Regions from separate parts of the Alcanivorax borkumensis SK2 genome, predicted to be linked through region 2. Evidence: predicted binding sites of a transcription regulator. Region 2 holds the regulator's gene; each other region holds the start of a gene.
What was found. Region 2 encodes FNR, which switches genes on or off when oxygen is low (the NO sensors DNR and NnrR bind a similar motif). Its sites were predicted from a motif close to TTGATNTANATCAA; they were not measured.
Positions count from the first base shown of each region.

Region 1: cyoA (ubiquinol oxidase subunit II) is a predicted target of FNR. The motif match lies at 3,382-3,395, and genes of this name have one in related genera.
Region 3: ccoM (cytochrome c oxidase subunit CcoM) is a predicted target of FNR. The motif match lies at 1,785-1,798, and genes of this name have one in related genera.

Region 1 covers NC_008260.1:2,322,233-2,327,139, forward strand. Annotated here, with positions in the region: gene cyoC (cytochrome o ubiquinol oxidase subunit III) at 1-236, opposite strand, end outside; gene cyoB (cytochrome o ubiquinol oxidase subunit I) at 229-2,229, opposite strand; gene cyoA (ubiquinol oxidase subunit II) at 2,265-3,278, opposite strand; gene ABO_RS10480 (MFS transporter) at 3,501-4,808, shown strand.
Region 2 covers NC_008260.1:1,518,903-1,523,809, forward strand. Annotated here, with positions in the region: gene ABO_RS06915 (MBL fold metallo-hydrolase) at 1-121, opposite strand, end outside; gene ABO_RS06920 (hypothetical protein) at 188-667, opposite strand; gene yaaA (peroxide stress protein YaaA) at 742-1,518, shown strand; gene ABO_RS06930 (hypothetical protein) at 1,570-1,872, opposite strand; gene ABO_RS06935 (universal stress protein) at 1,901-2,818, opposite strand; gene fnr (fumarate/nitrate reduction transcriptional regulator Fnr) at 2,815-3,567, opposite strand; gene hemN (oxygen-independent coproporphyrinogen III oxidase) at 3,606-4,907, opposite strand, start outside.
Region 3 covers NC_008260.1:1,284,592-1,289,498, reverse strand. Annotated here, with positions in the region: gene ABO_RS05865 (FUSC family protein) at 1-7, shown strand, start outside; gene ABO_RS05860 (aldehyde dehydrogenase family protein) at 150-1,751, shown strand; gene ccoM (cytochrome c oxidase subunit CcoM) at 1,860-1,985, shown strand; gene ABO_RS05855 (Dyp-type peroxidase) at 2,229-3,119, opposite strand; gene plsB (glycerol-3-phosphate 1-O-acyltransferase PlsB) at 3,299-4,907, shown strand, end outside.

The sequences.
Region 1 (4,907 bases), 800 kb from region 2:
TTGACGGCAATCAGGCTCAGGTCAAACAGCTCCATGCCTGTGGGCCCACCCGCATAGCTGCGGCTGAGCACCCCGTAGGTCGCAAACAGACAAGCGAAGATCAGACAGTCGCTCATCAGGTAGATCCAGAAACCCAGCAAGGTTCCGTTCTGGGGGTGATGATCCCCCTTTACCAGAAACTCCAGCTGGCCATCGTGCGTGCTGTTCGCGTTAGCCGTCATGGTGTTATCAGACATTGGCAAGCACCCGTGTACGTTCTGCTTCAATCCGCTCTATTTCTTCCGCCGGAATGTAGTACTCCCGGTCGTAATTGAAGGTGTGATAGATCACTGTGCCGATCAGCGCCACAAAAGATACGCCAGCCAGCAGCCACATGTGCCAAATCATGGCAAAGCCGATGGCAACACTGATACCCGAGAGCACAATGCCCGCCCAGGTGCCCTTGGGCATATGAATCGCAATAAAGCCGGACTCAGGACGCTGGAAGCCATGCTGTTTCATCTGCCACCAAGCGTCTAACTGATGCACTCGCGGAGTGAACGCAAAGTTGTAGGGAGGGGGAGGTGACGAGGTGGACCACTCTAGGGTGCGGCCATCCCATGGATCTCCGGTTTCGTCCTTGAGTGACTCGCGGCGCATAAAGCTCACCACCAGCTGAATGATGAAAGACGCGATCCCCACGGCGATCAACACCGCACCAAAGGCGGCTATCTGAAACCAGATCTGCAAGGACATATCTTCAAAGTGGCTGACACGACGGGTTACGCCCATCAAACCGAGTACGTACAACGGCATAAAGGCGAAGTAGAAACCAATCAGCCAGAACCAGAAGGACATCTTGCCCCAGAATTCATCCAGCTTGTAACCGGTGGCTTTGGGGAACCAATAAGTGATACCCGCGAACAGGCCGAACAGCACCCCGCCAATAATCACGTTATGGAAGTGGGCAATCAGAAACAGGCTGTTATGCAGCACGAAATCCACCGGCGGCACCGCCAGCAGCACCCCAGTCATGCCACCAATAACAAAGGTCACCATAAAGCCCAAGGTCCATAGCATGGGCACGTCGAACCTGATCCGGCCACGGAACATGGTGAACAACCAGTTGAATATCTTCGCACCGGTCGGTATCGAGATAATCATCGTGGTAATACCGAAGAACGAATTCACACTGGCCCCCGACCCCATGGTGAAGAAATGGTGCAGCCACACCAAGTACGACAGCACGGTAATTACCACGGTCGCATAAACCATAGAGGTGTAACCGAACAGCGGCTTGCGGCTATAGGTAGACACGATCTCCGAGAAAATACCGAACACCGGCAAAATCAGGATGTACACCTCGGGGTGCCCCCAGATCCAGATCAAATTCACATACATCATGGCGTTGCCACCAAGATCATTGGTGAAGAAAGCCGTGTCCAGGTAGCGATCCATCGACAGCATGGCCAGCACTGCAGTGAGTACCGGGAACGCCGCCACAATCAAGATATTGGTGCACAGGGAGGTCCAGGTGAACACCGGCATCTTCATCAGGCTCATGCCCGGGGCCCGCATCTTGACGATGGTCACCAACAGGTTAACCCCGGATAACAGCGTCCCCACCCCGGCAATCTGCAACGCCCAGATGTAGTAGTCCACCCCCACCCCAGGGCTCTGCAAAATGCCCGATAACGGCGGATAGGCCAGCCAACCCGTCTTAGCAAACTCACCCACAAACAGAGACACCATCAGCAGTACAGCACCACCGGTAGTCATCCAAAAACTGAAATTATTCAGAAACGGGAAAGCCACATCGCGGGTGCCGATTTGCAACGGAATCAGATAATTCATGATCCCGGTCACCAGTGGCATGGCCACGAAAAAAATCATGATCACGCCATGGGCGGTGAAGATCTGATCGTAGTGGTGAGGCGGCAGATAGCCGGTGGCATCACCAAAGGCCATCGCTTGATGAAGGCGCATCATGATCGCATCAGCGAAGCCGCGCAGCAGCATTACCAAGCCAAGGATGATGTACATGATGCCGATTTTCTTGTGGTCGATGGTAGTGAACCATTCATTCCACAGGTAGCCCCACAGCTTATAGCGCGTCAGCGCCGCCAGCACCGCGACTCCCCCCAGCGCCACCATGGCAAAGGTGCTGAGGATGATCGGATCATGGAAGGGGATTGCCTCCCAGGTAAGGCGACCAAAGATCAGTTTGATCAGATCCAGGTTCTCAAACATGGGCGGCACCTACTGCGTTTGCGATCAGGAAAAATTTATTCATGGTGGCCTCCATGGTGCGGGTGGCCGGCATTACCTTCGTGATCTTGATGACCTTCATGGTTAGCCTTGGCATCAGCGTGATGCCCTGCATGCTTATTCATCCCTGCGTGGTACATCATGTCTTCCATACAGACTTGGCCTGGCTCTACACAGCGATTAAAAATGCCGTAGTAAAGTGTTGGATCCACTTCACCGTAATAGCTCACCGGTTCATCAATACTCGGCGCTTCCAGTTGCAGGTATTCATCACGGCTCAGATTTCCCTCGCTGGCCTTCACCTTCGCCACCCAGTCATCGAAGTCCTCTTCGCTTAACCCGTGGAAATCAAACTTCATCTGTGAGTAACCCGCGCCACTGTAGTTAGCCGAAAAGCCTTTATAGACACCCGGCTCGTTGATCACCCCGTGTAGCTTTGTTTCCATGCCTGCCATGGCATAGATCTGCCCGGCCATGGCCGGAATAAAGAAAGAATTCATCATGGTAGAGGCGGTAATCTTGAAGCGAATAGGATGATTCACCGGCGCCGCCAATTCATTGACGGTGGCAATTCCCTGCTCCGGATAGATAAACAACCACTTCCAATCCAGCGCCACCACTTCCACGGTGAGCGGCTCCAGCGTCGCCGGCACCGGTGTGTGCGCATCAATGCGGTCCAGCGGACGGTAGGGGTCTAACTTATGGGTACTCACCCAGGTCATGGCGCCCAGCGCGATGATAATCATGAGGGGAACAGACCAGATCACCAGTTCCAGCACGGTGGAATGGTTCCAATCGGGTTTGTAGTTGGCTTTCGTGTTGGCTTCCCGGTAATGCCAAGCAAACCACAACGTCAGCACGATCACCGGCACAATGACAAGCAGCATCAAGACCGTGGCCCACACAAGCAGATCCCGTTGTTGCACGGCCACGTCACCAGAGGGGGACATCACGACTGCGTCGCAACCCGCAAGCAAGGCGGTGACAAGCAACGTCAACGACGCTCCACGCAAGTATTTGAATAATTGCATTGGCGAATCTTCTGGTTGGCTTTTAAGTAGCCGGGACTCTATCCAAGGGCATCAGTAGCCGGTATTGGACATTTTGTCCCATAGGCTTAAAGTCTAAATATTCTTGATGGAAATCAATGCACAAAGGAGCCTTTTAATAACGGTTTTCCCACTCAACATTGCTCAAAACATGCAAACCGTTATTCCGAGCCCTAACAACAACTCTGGTGAAGAGCGCAAAACATGTCTCAGACCTCTTCGGCTTCGATGCCGAGCAAACCCGGCCACAGCTCCGTGGCCCCAAACGAAATCGCCGTGGGTGTGGTCATCGGCCGTACCTCCGAGTATTTCGACTTTTTTGTCTACGGCATCGCCTCCGTGCTGATCTTTCCTCAGCTGTTCTTCCCGTTTACCGGTCAGCTGCAAGGAATGCTCTATGCCTTCATGGTGTTTGCGCTGGCCTTTGTGGCACGGCCCTTTGGTACCGCCCTGTTCATGTGGATCCAGCGACAGTGGGGCCGCGGCATCAAACTCACCACCGCCCTCTTCCTTCTCGGCACAGCCACTGCGGGCATTGCCTTCCTGCCCGGTTATGAACAACTCGGCGGCCATGCCATCGTGCTGCTGGCCCTGTTTCGGATGATGCAAGGGATCGCCTTCGGCGGTTCCTGGGATGGCCTCCCTTCATTACTGGCCCTAAACGCCCCCAAAGAAAGCCGCAGCTGGTACACCATGATTGGCCAGCTGGGCGCCCCCCTTGGCTTCGTGATCGCCAGCGCCCTGTTCCTGTATCTTTATAACAGCCTGAGCGCTGCGGATTTCATGAGCTGGGGTTGGCGTTATCCGTTCTTCGTGGCATTCGCCATCAACGTGGTCGCCCTATTCGCGCGGCTGCGCTTGGTGCTAGGCGAGGAATACACCGAAGCCATGCAGGAAAGTGAACTGGAACCCATTCGCACCAGCGAGATGGTGCGAGAGGAGGGCCACAATATTTTTATCGGCTCCTTTGCCGCCTTGGCCAGCTATGCGCTATTTCATGTGGTAACCATTTTTCCACTGTCATGGATTGCCTTCCAGGGCAGCCAGACCACCGCCGAAGTGCTCACCGTACAAGTATTGGGTGGCTTCGTGGGCATCATCGCCACCATCTGCTCCGGCTGGATCGCCGCCCGCATCGGCAAACGCACCACCGTGGGCGCCCTGGCCGCCATGATTGGCGTATTCAGCCTTCTCACCCCACTGCTAATGGGCGGTAGCCCGGTCATGCAAGACACCTTCATTCTGCTGGGCTTTGCTTTGCTCGGAGTGTCCTACGGCCAAGCATCCGGCACAGTGACGGCCAACTTCGCCCCGCGCTTTCGCTACACCGGCGCCGCCCTCACTTCTGATTTCGCTTGGTTGTTCGGTGCCGCCTTCGCCCCGCTGGTTGCCCTGGGCCTGTCCGCCAAATTCGGACTCATGTCGGTGACCGTATACCTGCTATCCGGCGTCATTTGCACCCTGCTGGCGCTAGCCGTTAACCAGTCGCTGGAGGAGCAGGCAGAGGAGTGAGCGACACGCTACGAGCTTGGGCTGCAACACCGTTTGAGGCCCAAGCCACCTGAAACACAAAAGCCAGCGGCAGGAACAAAGCGAAGCGTGTTACTGAAA
Region 2 (4,907 bases):
TGTCCTTGCCAAACAGGTAGCTGTTGGTGCCTGGCCCAGTCATCATGCCTGGGTTGCGCGCCAGCATCCGCCAGGCATTGTCGCCAATGGGGGTGAGCTGGCCGGGAATCAAGGATGCCATAGTGACTCCTGGAATTTTGGAAGCCGCATTGTGACGACTCAGCGCATATCTTGCCAGCACCGAATTTCAGGGGTTCGGATAGGCTAACTTATCCACTACTCGCAGCTGCCAGCGATCCACCGGGGTGTTTTCCTTGGGGTGACGGCTGACGACAGCAAATTGATATTCGCTTCCTTTAGGTAAATACATTTGCAGCGTTATCGGTTGCTGATAAATCACCGCACAGCTAGATTGGGTCGAACAATGCAGTGCCTGAGCCCGTAAGGTCAGGGCTGCCACATCCTGCGCACCTTCATTGCGAACGGTGCCACTGAGCCGAACACCGGATTCAGAATTGCGAATTTCCGTGAGCGCCAGTGCGATGCCTTCCGGTGCCATACGAACCTGGTCATGCATGCTGTCTTGCCAAACGCCAACGCCGAGAGTGATCAAGCCGGCCAACACCAGGCTGACCGTCAGCAAAAACGGCCGGCGCCCCCATTGCCAGCTTCCCCACAACAGGGCAGAGACCGCGATAACCACCGTTAATATAAGCAATAGGCGCATTAATCCTCCGTAGATGCAGACCTGACCATCCCTGATTCATATAATCCCCAAAGGCATATGTAAAGGAGAAGGGCATGTTGATTGTTGTCTCACCGGCCAAAACGCTTGATTACGAAAGCGAATTACCGGCATTAAAAACCACGCAACCCCGCTTACTTGATGATAGCGAGGCGTTGATAGCGCGCGCGCGGCAGCTTTCTCCAGCAGATATCAGCAGCCTGATGGGGGTTAGTGACAAAATTGCCCATCTTAACGCAGAACGCTTTTCCTTGTGGGAGAGGCCCTTCAACAAAAAAAATGCCCGGCCAGCGGCGTTTGCGTTCAAGGGTGACGTTTACACAGGTCTAGACATTGAATCATTCAATGATCATCAGCTTAGCGAGGCGCAGCAGCGTTTTCGAATGTTATCTGGACTTTACGGTGTGCTTCGACCGCTAGATCTAATGCAAGCCTACCGTCTAGAAATGGGCACAAAGCTTGATAATGAGCGTGGCAAGGACCTCTATGCCTTTTGGGGCAACACCATTACCGAATTGCTCAACAAAGATATGAAAGACGCCAAAACTGATGTGTTAGTGAATTTGGCATCCAACGAGTACTTTAAGGCAGTAAAAAAGAAAGCGGTTGCTGGCACAATCATTGAGCCAGTATTCCAAGATGAAAAAAATGGTAACTATAAGATTATCAGTTTTTACGCCAAGAAAGCGCGGGGCTTAATGGCCGCCTGGATTATCAAGAAAGGCCTTAAGGATCCGGCAAAGTTAACCCAGTTTGATGTGGCCGGTTATTGTTACTGTGAGGCGCAATCCACTGCATTAAGGCCCGTATTCCGACGGCCAGAGCAAGGGTAGGGGTAGGGCTTCAGATGGTGCCACAAGCGAGGCTTGCGGCACCGATCAACGTCAATCTTTCTTATTCTCGTCAAATTCATTTTTGGCGGCAAGAAAGCCTGTTTTAAGTCCATCCCAAGCAAGCTCTAGTCCTGTCTTGATATCATCCCAAGCATCATCGCTATGGGACTCCAACCGCTCTAGCTTGTTTTCAAATTCTTTACGGCGATGCTTCATTTCAGCAATCTTTTCCTTGGCATCTTCACGCCACTCATCACGCAAATCATTCAGTCGTGCCGTTAGGCGATCGAGCTGATAATCCCAGTCTTCAAGTTGCTGACGAGCACGCGCAGTAAAATCCTTCTTGTCAGACATAACGTTAGCCTCTCTTGATTTGCTACTGTTAATCAATCCAGGGGGACTGAAATCCATCTGGTTTTACCACCAAAACATCCGCATTCGCCTTGGTAATCACCGACTCTGCCGTTGAACCAAGCAACAACCTTTCGGGCAAATTACGGTGTACTGTACCCAGCACCATTAGATCCACATCATTTTGCTCACAGTGGCTGGCCAAGGTTTGTGCGATCGGACCACTGAGCGTACACATCTGCTGCTTATCCAGGCCCTGGGTAGCGCCAAACTGGAAAAAGTTATCCCGATGGAAGCTGCGCACTTTTTCCATACTGGCGGTGTAATCAGGAATGGCTTCACCGGCCACCATGATTAAGCCCTCATCCATTTCGTCGAGCACATGGCAGGCAGTGAGGTCCGCACCGAGCAGGGTGGAGTATCGACGAGCGCAGTCAAGAACATGAATAGACAGCTTGTCGTCTAAGGCCTCCCCGGTGCCTGGATCTAGAGCGGCCAAGATTCGCGGTGGTTTGTTCCATTGGCGGCTGTGTACACACAACACAGAGCAAGGCGCCTTACGAATTAATTGCCAATCGCGGGGCGTGAATAGGTGGCGGCGTAGGGCGCTGTCGTCACTGGTGTGGACGACAGCCAACGATGGCTTTTGGGCCACAATGGCCTTGCGTAAACCGTCCATGCTGTCTTTTTCCCACAGCACGCTGATCTCAGCACGCTCTTGTCCTAGCAGCTGGGTGATCCGTTTGTGCCAAGCATCATGAATTTGCTGCTTCGCGGCCTTTCGGCGCTCCGTATCCAGACCCACAGCCCTAACCATGGCAGAAGAATAGGCATTCACGATGACATGGAGGGGCGCCTGGGAGGCTGCCGCAATTACCTGAGCTTTGCTCAGCGCAGGCTGGTCTGCTTTCAGATCACGATCAAGGATGGCAACAATAGGGGCGGTCATAGTAGTAACTCCATCGCAGGGTCATGGTTCTGGCCACACAGGCTGCCACGATCAAGAATTTCAATTTCCCGGCCATCGACGCGCAGCCACTGTTGTTGCTGGAAGCGAGTAAAGATACGGCTCACGGTTTCCACGGCCATGCCAAGATAATTAGCGATATCATATCGAGACATCGGAAGCCGAAAAATATTGTCACTTAGCCCACGGCGTTGATGCCTTGCAGAAAGCGATAGCAGTAAGGAGGCTACGCGATCGTCGGCATTTTTTTTGCCGAGCAGCATGTGCAGTTCCCGGTCCGAGCGAATTTCATTGCTCATCAGACGGAAAAAATGGTGCTGCAATGACGGAATTTGCTGGGATAGGGTCTCCAGTTGTGCGAAAGGAATTTCACAAACAGTGGCCGTTTCTAAGGCCTTTGCATTGGAGACATGATGGGCTGTGCTAATGCCATCCATACCCAACACTTCGCCGGGCAGATAAAAGCCTGTGACTTGCTCCTCGCCCTCATCGCTGACCACATAGGTCTTCAGGGCGCCAGAACGCACGGCGTAAACGGAGGAAAACCCATCAGTGGCGCGAAAAAGATGTTCGCCCCGCTTTAAGGGCCGTCCGCGGTGAATAATTCGATCCAACTGGTCGAGCTGGGCTGGCGCTACCGCTAAGGGCAGGCAAATTGGGCTGAGGCTGCAGTCGTTGCAGGAAACTTGATGGGACACGGTTTGACTCCGGTTGATCGCTGCGCAAAGCATCACCCTTAGAGTATAGGGTGCAAATAGTAGAATAAAGGTTAAATAATCCGGCTAAATCGGGTTCTTTGCTCCCTTTGGGTGTAACGGTCAAAAGGCATTACCAATGCACGGCTCACCAAGCGCCCAGTTTCGGTAATGAACAATCGGTCATTCTCAACCGTTACCAGTCCTTGCGCCTCAAACGTTAACCACTCTGTAAGTGCATCGACGAAATAATCCGCAAAATTGATGCCCCATGTGTCACCAAACTGAAGCATGTCAACGGATAAATCACAGAGTAATTGAATAATTAACGCGCGACGAATCTGGTCGTCGCGATTGAGCATAAAGCCTTTTTCGATTGGCAAAATGCGGTCTTCAAGGCTCGTTTGCCAATCGTCCAAGGCCTTGTGATTCTGAGCGTAGAGGTTACCGATCTGGCTGATGGCGCTGACGCCCAAGCCCAGTAAATCTGCATCCCCATGGAGGGTGTACCCCTGAAAATTACGGTGCAACAGACCATTTTCTTGCGCGATGGATAAGCTATCGTTTTCCAGTGCGAAATGGTCCATGCCAATATACCGATAGCCTTGCTCATTAAGCATTTTTCCCGCTCGGGTCAACATATTCAGCTTCTCTTCCGGATCCGGTAGCGCGTGCTCTTGAATCTGACGCTGAATTTTGAAACGCTCCGGCAGGTGGGCGTAATTATAAAGGGAGATGCGGTCCGGACGAAGAGTTAGCAGTTGCTCCAGAGTACGCGCTAAGCTGGACTCCGATTGCCAAGGAAGTCCGTAAATCAAGTCGGTGTTAATAGAGCGAAAACCGAAATCGCGGCTCCATTCCATGGTGTCACGGATCAGCTCATAGGGCTGCACACGATTGACCGCCTTTTGCACGCGAGGGTCTAGATCCTGTACACCCAAACTAACACGGTTGAAGCCTAGGCCTCGTAGCAAGCCCAAGCGGGATTGATCCACCGTGCGCGGATCAATTTCGATAGCGTAGTCACTGCGTTCATCATCACGAAGGTTAAAGTGGCGGGCCAGGTCATACACCAGCTCAGTTAGCTGGCCATCATCCAAAAAGGTGGGGGTGCCACCGCCCCAGTGCATCTGGGTAACGGGGCGACGGGAGTCCACGTGCACGGCCTTGCGTTGAATTTCCTGCTTCAGTAAACGTAGGTAGTCTGCCGAGCGCGCCTTGTTGGCAGTAATGATGCGGTTACACGCGCAGTAGTAGCAAACACTGCCACAAAAAGGGATGTGGATGTACAACGACAGTGGCCGCCGCGCCGCATTGCCCTCATCCATAGCTTGCCAGAAGTCCTCCTCAGCAATGCCTGAATGAAAGCTCGGAGC
Region 3 (4,907 bases), 230 kb from region 2:
CCGCTAGAAGCCCGTCGCTTAAAGGCCTAAAATTACTGTCGAGAAGCTCTAGCCAGCGTGTCTACTCTGTGTTTCTCTGGCCTTCTTCCCTGTATCACTAATCGCCTGCGGGCCGCCCTGGCGACCCGCCATGATGGAGCCCCCTTCACATGACCGTACAAGAGAAATTGACTGCCAACGTAGTGGTCGACACCAACCCCGCCACCGGCACTGCCGTTGCAGAGTTGAGCGAAACCAATCTGGATGCGTTGCCACAAATGCTGGACAAAGCCCGGCAAGCGCAAGCTATTTGGGCGACCAAGTCTTTTAAGGAAAGGGCTCGCCATATTCAGATGATGCGCAGCTACATTGTCGACCGCGCCGATGATCTGGCCCGTACCATCAGCGAAAGCAACGGCAAAACACTCACTGATGCCTTGGCGACGGAAGTATTACCCTGTGCACTGGCCTGCAAATGGTATGCAAAAAATGCTGAGCATTACCTGAAAGAGCGTAACCGCCCTGTAGGCAGCATCTTATTCTTTAACAAACGCACCCATATGTTACGGGTACCGTTAGGCGTAGTAGGTATTATCAGCCCTTGGAACTACCCCCTATCGATTCCTTTTGGCGAAATCGTCATGGCCTTGATGGCCGGTAACGGCATTATGCTAAAAGTGGCTGCAGCCACCCCTGCAGTAGGCCGGGCCATTGAGCAAATCGTCGCCGCTGGCGAACTTCCTGAAGGCCTGTTTCAGCACATTGTCGGCTCTGGTTCAAAGGTCGCTACCGGCTTTTTCGATAATGGCATCGATAAGCTGTTCTTTACCGGCTCGGTCGCCGCAGGCAAAACGTTGATGGCTCAAGCAGCTAAAACGCTGACTCCCGTCTCACTGGAGCTAGGCGGTAACGATCCGATGCTGGTGCTCGAAGATGCAGATCTGGAGAGAGCCACCAACGGTGCCGCATGGGGCGGCTACCAAAATGCAGGGCAAAGCTGTGGCGGGGTGGAGCGTGTTTATGTGGTGGATGCCGTATACGATCAGTTCGTGGATCTGCTGGCCAAGAAAACCCGTCAGCTGCGCCACGGCATTGGTTGCAACGGTTTTGATGTGGATATCGGCAGCCTAACTACCGCAGGCCAACTGCGTACGGTTCAGCAGCATGTGGAAGACGCACTGGCCAAAGGCGCTCGCATTGAAGCCCAGTCCCGCCCTGTGGGTAATGTGGAAAACGGCTTCTTCTTCCCTGCCACTCTGCTCACCCAGGTCACCGATGACATGCTCACCATGTGTGATGAAACCTTCGGCCCCTTAATCGCCGTGCAGCGTGTAGCCAATGAAGAAGAGGCCATTCGCAAAGCCAATGATTCAAATCTGGCCCTGACCTCTTCAGTCTGGACTAAAGATAACAAACGTGGCCGTGCCATCGCCGCACAGCTGCAGACGGGTGTTACCACCCTCAATGATCACCTCTACAGCCACGGCTTGTCTGAAACCCCCTGGGGCGGCTGGAAAGAATCGGGCATTGGCCGTACCCACGGTCCGGAAGGTTTGGAAGAAATGACCCAGGCGAAAGTAGTGAACTGGGATACTTTGCCGTCCAAACGCAATATCTTCTGGTACCCGTTTGATCAGGCCACCTATAACGGTATCAAGAATGCCTTGCTCTTCGTCTTCCCTTCCGGGGTCGGCCAGTGGCTGAGCGCTTCGCTCAAGCTTACCCCCTTCTTGGTGAAGAAAATGTTCACTGGCTGGAAAACCGGCGACTAAACGGTCGCGGAGGGGCCCGCGCAAGCGGGCCTATTGATCTGAATCACATTGTTCCTCTCTGAATCTGTCACGCTAGCCAGACAGGTTAAGGGAGGATTTTCTATGTATATGGATACCGTGGTTTTAGCAGGCATCGCTGTGATTGCAGGCATTCTAATCTTCGCGGGATGTTTCGCCCTGTTTATCTGGCTTGATGCTGGTAATAAAGACACCACACAGAGCGAAAAGGACTAACATCTCCGCGCCCTATTTTCACGCGGCAGGAACGGCGGGGTAGGCTCACGGCCATTGCCCTTAGACACGCCTTAGAACAGCGCTTTGCGCACTCGGCGTGCGCCCCCAATGTGCCGCTCTTTATCTTATTCCCTTAGCCTAGGGAGCGAACCAGCGTGGAAGGCTGATAATACATCTACAATGCCACTCTTAGCGGCTCCCTTAGTGGCTCTTCAACAGAATACTTCCCAAGCTATCGCTGGATCAGAGCGCCTCCAGCCAATCTTGTGACGGCGCATACCACCAGGACCCCATCACCGGACGGGTAAAGTCCAGTAGACGATCTTTCACTGAATCATCAGCAATGCCATACATACGGCGTAGCAAAAAGTCGTAACGGTCCAACTCGCAACAAAATGCCAAAAAATACAGACCATGCTGGCCACTGTCGCCATAGGGAACCGAGCGACGCCACATTTTTTGCGCTACACCGTCACGGTCCACATCAACGCGTCCAACGTGGGCATCCGTGGGCATGCGCTCATCATCAAACTCCACAGCATCTTCTTTGGTCCGGCCAAACACATTCTCCTGCTCACTAACCGGTAACTGGTTAAACTTGTCCAAGTCGTGAATCCATTTCTGGGTCAGCACCCAGCTCCCCCCCGCACCGGGGTGAGGTTCAGCAATAAAAGCAGCCTTTTCTGCCTTTTCGCCGGTGGGGTTACCAATGCCATCCACGAACCCTGTTAGGTCTCGCATGTCGTGGTACACAAAGGCCGTCAACTCAAGCTGAGTTGCAAGTAAATCACCCACCGCCTTGCGCACCTGCATGGCAGTATCGAATAGATCGCCAGACTCTTTAGCCTGAACCCACACCCATAAATCCCCCTGGGTGGCCGGGATATGTCCCTCTAGGGAAAACGCGGAGAAGCTGAAACGGGAATCAAAACAGGCCCAAAGATCTGGTCCGAAAGCCAACAAAACCGGGGTTTTCTCACTTTTCAGTACAACAATCTCTCGCAGAGCGGCGCGTAATGCCTCCAGCTCAAAGCCACTACCAAGGCTGAATTCGAAGAACAGATGGTGGGCATAACTGCGGTCAAAAATACCGGATTGAGGTGTCGACACCGGAAGCTCCTTTGCGCTATCCATGAACAGGAAGAATTCCCACAATAATAGCAGGTCTAATCATGGCGAACCTCTTCAACGTGAAGGAGTCAGCCTTCAGCATACCAAGCGCAGCATTTCTGAAACAAATTGAAATATCCGCTAGTGTTCCGGACTCTGGGCTTTCGATACACTTAGCTCCCATTCGTTAATTGTAACCGACTATGACACCTTGGCTTGGCCTGGACCGACTAGGTTTCTTCCTGATACGTATATTTTTACGCTTGTGCACCCGCGCTAATGCACTTCCTTCAGACCCCAAGGAACTCCAACTCGCCGCCAACACACCGGTGGTGTATGTGCTCAGTGACCGCTCGGCCGCGGATGCCGCCGTGGCAGACCAAAGTGCCCGACAACTAGGGCTTTCCTCTGCCTTGCGAGGGTTAACGCTGGGCAAGACGCACCTTCACCATAGCTATTTCCAGCTGTACCGTCGGCAAATAGGTAACCGCCGTCAGCGGCGCGCAGTCTCACCACCCCGTCTGGAAAAACTGGTCGCAGTCCTGCGCGCTAACCCCGACGCGGATGTTCAGCTGGTGCCGGTATCTGTGTTCTGGGGCCGTCGGCCGGAAAAAGAGAACTCAATGTGGCGCATCCTGTTCTCCGATAACTGGTCGCCCGCCGGTTTCATCAAGAAATTCTTCATCATCATTACTCAGGGACGGCAGCTCTACGTTCAGTTTAGTCAGCCCCTGTCACTACGTACCCTAGTCGACCAGTGCCAGACTGACGATCAAGCCGTTCGCAAAGCATCACGCATCCTGCGGGTCCATTTCCGCCGCCAACAGGAAGCCGCCATCGGGCCAGATCTGTCGCACAGGCGTACCCTGACTAACACTGTGGTGGATTCCATCTCGGTGCGTGAAGTCATTAGCGCTGAAGCGAAACGGCAAGACCTTAGTGAAGAAAAGCTGGAAGCCAAGGCCCGCGCTTATGCCATGGAAATTGCAGCAGACTATTCTCACACCGTGATCCGAACCCTTGAGTTGTTTTTAAACTGGTTATGGAACCGCCTATACGGAGGCATTCGCCTCTACAATATGGACAACCTGACCAAGGTCGCCGGCGATCACGAAGTTATCTATGTGCCCTGCCACCGTAGCCACATAGATTACCTGCTGCTGTCCTTTGTGATGTTCCGTAACGGCTTGGTTCCACCGCATATTGCCGCGGGTATTAACCTGAACCTGCCGATCGTGGGAACGGTCCTGCGCCGTGGTGGCGCTTTCTTCATGCGTCGCAGCTTCCGTGGCAACCCACTATACGCCGCCGTATTCAGCGAATACTTGCACACGATTACCACACGCGGCTTTTCCATTGAATATTTTGTAGAAGGAGGTCGCAGCCGCAGTGGTCGCATGCTTAAGCCCCGCACCGGCATGCTGGCCATGACCGTACGCAGCTTCCTGCGCGATTCGCGCAAGCCGATTGCCTTTGTGCCTGTCTATGTGGGCTACGAAAAAGTGATTGAAGCTGGCTCCTATATCGGCGAACTGCACGGCAAAAAAAAGCAAAAAGAATCGGTGGGCGGCTTGATGAAGTCACTGTCTGTACTGCGTAGCCACTTTGGCCAGGTGCACCTGAATTTTGGGGAGCCTATTAAGCTGGTGGACTATCTGGACGGGCACAATCCAAAATGGCGCAATGAAACGATCGCCCCCGGGGAAAACCCAGCCTGGTTTAAACATGCAGTCGCAGAGCTGGGCCAAGAAGTGGTGGAATCCATCAACGCAGCCGCAGTGGCCAATCCGGTTAACTTGCTCAGCCTAGCGT